2 regions of the Streptococcus sp. sy018 genome follow, and region 2 is predicted to be linked to the other one. Evidence: predicted binding sites of a transcription regulator. Region 2 holds the regulator's gene; the other holds the start of a gene.
What was found. The regulator HrcA, encoded in region 2, represses chaperone genes, less so after heat shock. The targets are predictions, from matches to a motif close to TTAGCACTCNNNNNNNNNGAGTGCTAA.
Positions count from the first base shown of each region.

Region 1: a site for HrcA is predicted at 1,427-1,453, ahead of groES (co-chaperone GroES). Genes of this name have one in related genera too.

Region 1 is NZ_VOHN01000003.1:142,656-146,029, forward strand. Features, by position in the region: gene FRX52_RS04055 (thioredoxin family protein) at 1-225, shown strand, start outside; gene ytpR (YtpR family tRNA-binding protein) at 241-867, shown strand; gene FRX52_RS04065 (single-stranded DNA-binding protein) at 937-1,332, shown strand; gene groES (co-chaperone GroES) at 1,468-1,752, shown strand; gene groL (chaperonin GroEL) at 1,768-3,374, shown strand, end outside.
Region 2 is NZ_VOHN01000006.1:56,586-59,959, forward strand. Features, by position in the region: gene FRX52_RS05380 (arsenate reductase family protein) at 1-12, shown strand, start outside; gene FRX52_RS05385 (D-alanyl-D-alanine carboxypeptidase family protein) at 113-841, shown strand; gene FRX52_RS05390 (glycoside hydrolase family 73 protein) at 838-1,425, shown strand; gene hrcA (heat-inducible transcriptional repressor HrcA) at 1,550-2,611, shown strand; gene grpE (nucleotide exchange factor GrpE) at 2,595-3,128, shown strand; gene dnaK (molecular chaperone DnaK) at 3,205-3,374, shown strand, end outside.

The DNA of each region.
Region 1 (3,374 bases), on a different contig from region 2:
GATTGCCAAGTGTTGTATCCGAGCTTGCCAGAGATTGAAGCAGAAAATACAACTTTTAGATTTGTTCAAGTTGATCGTGATCGTTATCTAGACTTGGCTAGAGAATGGGATATTTTTGGCATTCCTAGCTTAGTGGTGCGTCAAAATGGACAAGAGCTGGCTCGTCTGGTAAATAAACAACGTAAGAGTAAGGCTGAAATCAATCAATTTTTAGCCGAGATTTAAGATAAGGAAGTAGATATGATTTATACCTATAATAAAGAACAAGTCGGAGATGTGTTAATGGTGATTGTGGCTGATGACCAAGGTCAGCCAGTAGCAGTTGAGAAAAAGGGCAAGATTGCTAGAGTATTTCAAGTTGACGGTGGTCAAACCGTTGCTTGGAATATTTTTGAGGTATCTAGTCTGATTGATGTTGAAGGAAATGGTCAAGTTTTTCTTAGCGATGAGAAAATCGCAAAATTAAATCAAGAATTAACCTCTCAAGGCTTTACCGAGGTTTTGGTTAATGATTTAAGTCCCAAATTTGTAGTTGGTGAAATTGTAGCCATGGAAGCACATCCAGATAGTGATCACTTAAATATCTGTCAAGTAGCAATTGGCCAAGATCAGATTGTACAGATTGTGGCAGGGGCTCCAAATGCAGCGAAAGGTTTGAAGACGATTGTGGCTCTGCCAGGAGCGATGATGCCAAAGGGTAGTCTGATTTTCCCAGGTAGCTTGCGTGGTGTGGCAAGTCATGGCATGATGTGTTCGCCTAGAGAACTCGCACTTCCTAATGCTCCAGAAAAACGAGGGATTATCGAGTTAGCACCAAGCACACCAGTTGGTCAGGCCTTTGATGCTAAGATTCATTGGCAGGGATAAAATTAAAGAGCAAGTTAGCTTGCTCTTTTTTATTATATTTATCGAATAATAAGATAAGGAGGTAAGAAAATGTATAATAAAGTGATTTTAATTGGGCGCTTGACAGCTAGTCCAGAATTGATTAAGACGCCAACAGATAAATACCTAACACGAGTGAGTTTGGCAGTCAATCGCCGATTTAAGAATCAAGAAGGGGAACGACAAGCTGATTTTATCAATCTAGTAATTTGGGGTCGCTTGGCTGAAACCTTAGCTAGCTATGCCAATAAAGGTAGTTTAATTTCTGTTGATGGTGAATTGCGTACCCGTAAGTATGAGAAAAATGGTTCTACTCATTATATGACAGAAGTTTTGGTGACAGCCTTTCAATTATTGGAGAGTCGTGCTCAGCGAGCCATTCGTGAAAACAACCAATCGAATGACTTGACCGATTTAGTTTTAGATGAAGAACCCCTACCTTTTTAATAAATTTAGCTGTCTTCGTTTTTTTGAAAACGTTACAAAAAAGAAGACTTTATTCTTGACTAATTCTGACTAAGTGATAAAATAGAAGTATCAATTAGCACTCTATATAAAAGAGTGCTAAAAATGGAGGTAGTTATGTTAAAACCCTTAGGCGATCGTGTTATCGTAAAAGTATTAGAAGAAAAAGAAGAAATGATTGGTGGCTTTGTCATGGCAACAAAATCGACCAACAAACCTAAAAAAGCTGAAATTTTAGCCGTTGGAGAAGGGCCACGCACCATCAATGGTGACTTGGTTACTCCTAGCGTAGCCGTAGGTCAAGTTGTTTTGTTTGAGCAAATGGCAGGTATCGACGTCAAAGAAGGAGATGAGGATCTTCTCATCATTCGTGAGGCAGATATTCTAGCGATTGTAGAGTAAAAGGAGTAGATGATAATGGCAAAAGAAATTAAATTTTCGTCAGATGCACGAACTAGCATGGTTCGTGGTGTAGATATTTTGGCTGATACAGTCAAGGTAACCTTAGGGCCTAAAGGTCGTAATGTGGTTTTAGAAAAATCTTTTGGGTCACCTTTGATTACTAATGATGGGGTAACCATTGCCAAAGAGATTGAGTTAGAAGATCATTTTGAAAATATGGGTGCAAAATTGGTGTCAGAAGTAGCGTCAAAAACTAATGACATCGCAGGTGACGGGACAACCACAGCAACTGTTTTGACTCAGGCTATTGTGCGTGAGGGCTTGAAAAACGTTACTGCTGGAGCTAATCCAATCGGTATCCGTCGAGGGATTGAGATGGCAGTTTCAACTGCTGTCGATGAATTAAAAGCCATTGCCCAACCAGTTGCGAATAAGGAAGCCATTGCCCAAGTTGCTGCCGTATCATCTCGTAGTCAAAAAGTTGGTGAGTACATCAGTGAAGCTATGGAACGTGTTGGTAAAGACGGTGTTATCACCATCGAAGAATCTCGTGGTATGGAAACTGAGCTTGACGTGGTTGAAGGGATGCAATTTGAGCGTGGTTACCTGTCACAATACATGGTAACGGATAACGAGAAAATGGTAGCAGATCTTGAAAATCCATTCATCTTGATTACGGACAAGAAGATTTCTAATATCCAAGATATTCTGCCACTTTTGGAAGAAGTGTTGAAAACAAGTCGTCCGCTTTTGATTGTGGCTGATGATGTTGACGGTGAGGCCCTGCCAACCCTTGTCTTGAACAAGATTCGTGGAACGTTCAATGTTGTTGCAGTTAAGGCACCTGGTTTTGGTGATCGTCGTAAAGCTATGTTGGAAGATATCGCTATCCTAACTGGTGGTACAGTCTTGACAGAAGATCTTGGTTTGGACTTGAAAGATGCTAATTTGACTCATTTGGGACAAGCTGCGCGTGTTACTGTTGATAAAGACAAGACTGTTATTGTTGAGGGTGCAGGTCAAGAGGCAGATATTCTTAACCGTGTAAATTTGATTAAATCACATATTGAAACAACAACGTCAGATTTTGACCGTGAAAAATTACAAGAACGCTTGGCTAAATTGTCAGGTGGTGTCGCAGTGATTAAGGTCGGTGCGGCAACAGAAACTGAACTGAAAGAGATGAAACTTCGTATTGAAGATGCTCTTAATGCAACGCGTGCGGCAGTTGAAGAAGGTATTGTTTCTGGTGGTGGAACAGCCTTTGTTAATGTGATTGCTAAGGTAGCCGAGTTGGATCTTGAAGGTGATGAGGCGACAGGTCGCAATATCGTTCTTCGTGCCTTGGAAGAGCCAGTTCGTCAGATTGCACTTAACGCAGGTTATGAAGGATCAGTGATTATTGATCGTTTGAAAAATAGCCCAGCAGGTACAGGATTTAATGCAGCTAATGGTGAGTGGGTTAACATGGTTGAAACAGGTATTATTGATCCTGTTAAGGTTAGTCGTTCAGCCCTTCAAAATGCAGCGTCTGTAGCGAGCTTGATTTTAACAACAGAGGCTGTTGTTGCCAATAAACCAGAGCCAGCAGCACCTGCTATGCCAGCTATGGATCCATCAAT
Region 2 (3,374 bases):
GAGAAAAATTGATTTGATTTTGCGAATAGAGATTAGAAAGGCTAAAGAAATGGCAATTAGCCTTTTTTGTTTTTTTATGCTAAAATAAGTCTATGTGAAAGAGGTATTGCAGATGTTATCGACTAGAAAATCTGTTATGGCTACTACTTTTGGCGTCATATTTTTAGTCTTGTTGGGAGCTTGCTCTTTTGTTAAACAGACTGAACCGTCACTCCAACAAGAAGAATCTGCTTCATCAACAACAGTTGAATTAGCCGATTTACCCAAGGTGTCGTCAACGGATTGGGAGTTGGTTTTAGTTAATCGTAGTTACCCTAAAGCTGAGTTGAATCCTGATTTGGTAGAAGTCAATGGGGTGTTTGTTGATAGGCGGATTGAAAATGATGTCAGACAGTTTTTAGCAGCAGCACAAAGCATATCATCTAATGAACAGTTGATTTCAGCCTATCGTAGCGTTGCTTACCAAGAACAAGTCTATAATGGCTATGTGGAGAGAGAGCTACTGGGTGATCCAAGTTTAAGTCGAGATGAGGCTGAGAAAATTGTCCAAACATTTTCTCAACCACCAGGAGCTAGTGAACATCAAACTGGGCTTGCTTTTGATATGAGTACGACACCTAACTTAGATGGTAGTGATGAAGCGATTGCCAAGCAAGTACAACAGTTGGCAGCAACGTATGGTTTTGTTTTACGATTTCCAAAAGATAAGACGATCATTACAGGCATTGCTTATGAAAATTGGCATTACCGTTATGTTGGAAAAATCTCAGCAGCCTATATGGTCAAGCATAACTTGGCTTTAGAAGAATACATTGAATTATTGAAGGAGAACGGACAATGAAGCGTCGCTTATCATTGAAGGGTATGCTTTGCCTTACCTTTTTGCTCTTGATAGGATTAGTGTCGATTTTGAGTCGGCCACAAATGATGCGAGCAGAAACGGTAGTTAGAACGTCCTATACTCAGGAACAATTTATTGAAAAAATAGCTCCGATTGCTCAAGAATTATCAGACGCCTATGGAGTGCCAGCCTCTCTTATTATTGGTCAGGCGGCTTTATCTTCTAATTATGGTACTTATGTCGTGGCAGTGAATTATCATAATCTTATGGCCTTGCCAGCTTATGAGGGTCGTGATAGTATTTCTTTGTCAACCACCCGTTACTTATCTAATAAATTAACGACTGTGACAGATCGTTTTGCGATTTATGACAGTTGGAAGGCGTCTCTCTATGATTATCTGGCAATTCTGAAGTCAGGAAAGGTCTGGGGCAAGGAACTTTATGAAACTCTGGTCACCTCAACAGATTATAAAATTTCGGTCAAAGCTTTAAATAAAGCGGGTTTTAGCCCTATTGCTGATTATGAAGCAAAATTGATTAAACTGATTGAAGAGAAGAATTTAACCCGTTACGATAAAAATTAGCACTCGATAAAAAAGAGTGCTAATTTTTTTGTGTTTTTTCTTGACAAGACAATTTATTGGGGTATAATAGAGTTATAAATTAGCAGTCTTCAAACAAGAGTGCTAACGAATGGAGGTGGGTCTTATGATCACTCAACGTCAGAGTGATATTCTGAATCTGATTGTTGATCTATTTGTTCAAACTCACGAACCTGTTGGTTCAAAAAGTTTGCAAGAAATGATCGAGTCAAGTTCGGCCACCATTCGTAATGATATGGCTCGCTTAGAGAAGATAGGCTTATTGGAAAAAGCCCATACTTCTAGTGGTCGAAAACCGAGTTTAGCTGGGTTTAAGTATGTGATTGAGCATTCTATGCAAGAAGGACGGCTTGATGAAGCAGATGCTTATCAAGTCATTAAAGCCTTTGATTTTGAAGCTTTTAAGTTAGAAGATTTGTTGCAAACAGCTAGTCGGCTTTTAGCTGACATGACAGGCTATACAGCGGTGACACTTGATGTGGAAGCTAAAGAACAGACTCTAACAGGTTTTAAGATTGTCCAGCATAGTAGCCATGATGCTTTGGCGATTATGGTTTTAGATGCGTCAAAGCCAGTAACGATTCAATTTGCCATTCCGAAAAACTTTTTGAGTCGTGATTTACTGGTTTTGGAAAATCTTGTCAATGAACGTCTGCTTGATAAATCTGTCCTAGAAATTCACTATAAGCTCAGGACAGAGATTCCGCAGGTTGTGCAAAAATATTTTGTGACGACCGATAATGTTCTTGATTTGTTCGAATACATTTTTTCTGAGTTATTCCGAGAAAGTGTTTTTATAGCTGGTAAGGTTAATAGTTTGAGCTATGCTAACTTAAAAACCTATCAATTTTTGGATAATAATCAAGAGGTCGCCAACTTATTAAGGGAGCAAATGCAAGAAGATGAGATGACTCATATTGACCTAGCTGATCAGCTAAAACAAGATTTGGGACAGGTCGGTGTCATCCAACAAAAATTTCTCATTCCCTATCGTGGTTTTGGGCAGTTAAGTCTAATTGGTCCGGTGGAGATGGATTATCGCCGACTGATTAGTTTAATTAAATTAGTGAGTAAGGTTTTGGCTGTTAAATTGGGTGATTACTATCGCTATCTTAATAGTAACCATTATGAAGTAGAAAAAGGAGACGATTATGTCGGAAGATATTAAAAATGAAGCATTAGAAGAGGAAACAAATCCTATTGAAGAAGAAATGACAGAGACAGTCGCTGAAGAAACAGAGGACTCATCTTCTGAGGTAGCAAGGCTTCAAGCAAAGGTTGATGAGTTTGAAAACAAATACTTACGAGCTCATGCTGAAATGCAAAATATTCAACGTCGTGCCACAGAAGAACGCCAACAACTACAAAAATACCGTTCACAGGATTTGGCCAAGAAAGTTTTACCAGCCTTGGATAATCTTGAGCGTGCTTTGGCAGTTGACGGATTGACAGAAGACGTTAAAAAAGGTCTGGAAATGACACGTGATAGTTTGGTTCAAGCCCTTAAAGAAGAAGGTGTTGAAGAAGTGGCGACAGAGCAGTTTGATGCTAACTTCCACATGGCTGTTCAAACCTTGGCTGCTGATGAAGGCCATCCAGCAGATACGATTGCAGAAGTTTTCCAAAAAGGTTATCAACTCCATGATCGTTTATTGCGTCCAGCCATGGTAGTTGTTTATAACTAATTTATCGTTAAAATGATGCTTGTCCGAGATGACATTAAACTAGCAGAAGTATAAGTAAAGAAATAGAGGTAACACAATGTCTAAAATTATTGGTATTGACTTAGGAACAACAAACTCAGCAGTAGCAGTTCTTGAAGGAACTGAAAGCAAGATTATTGCTAATCCAGAAGGAAACCGTACGACACCATCGGTTGTTTCTTTTAAAAATGGCGAAATCATCGTTGGTGATGCCGCAAAACGTCAAGC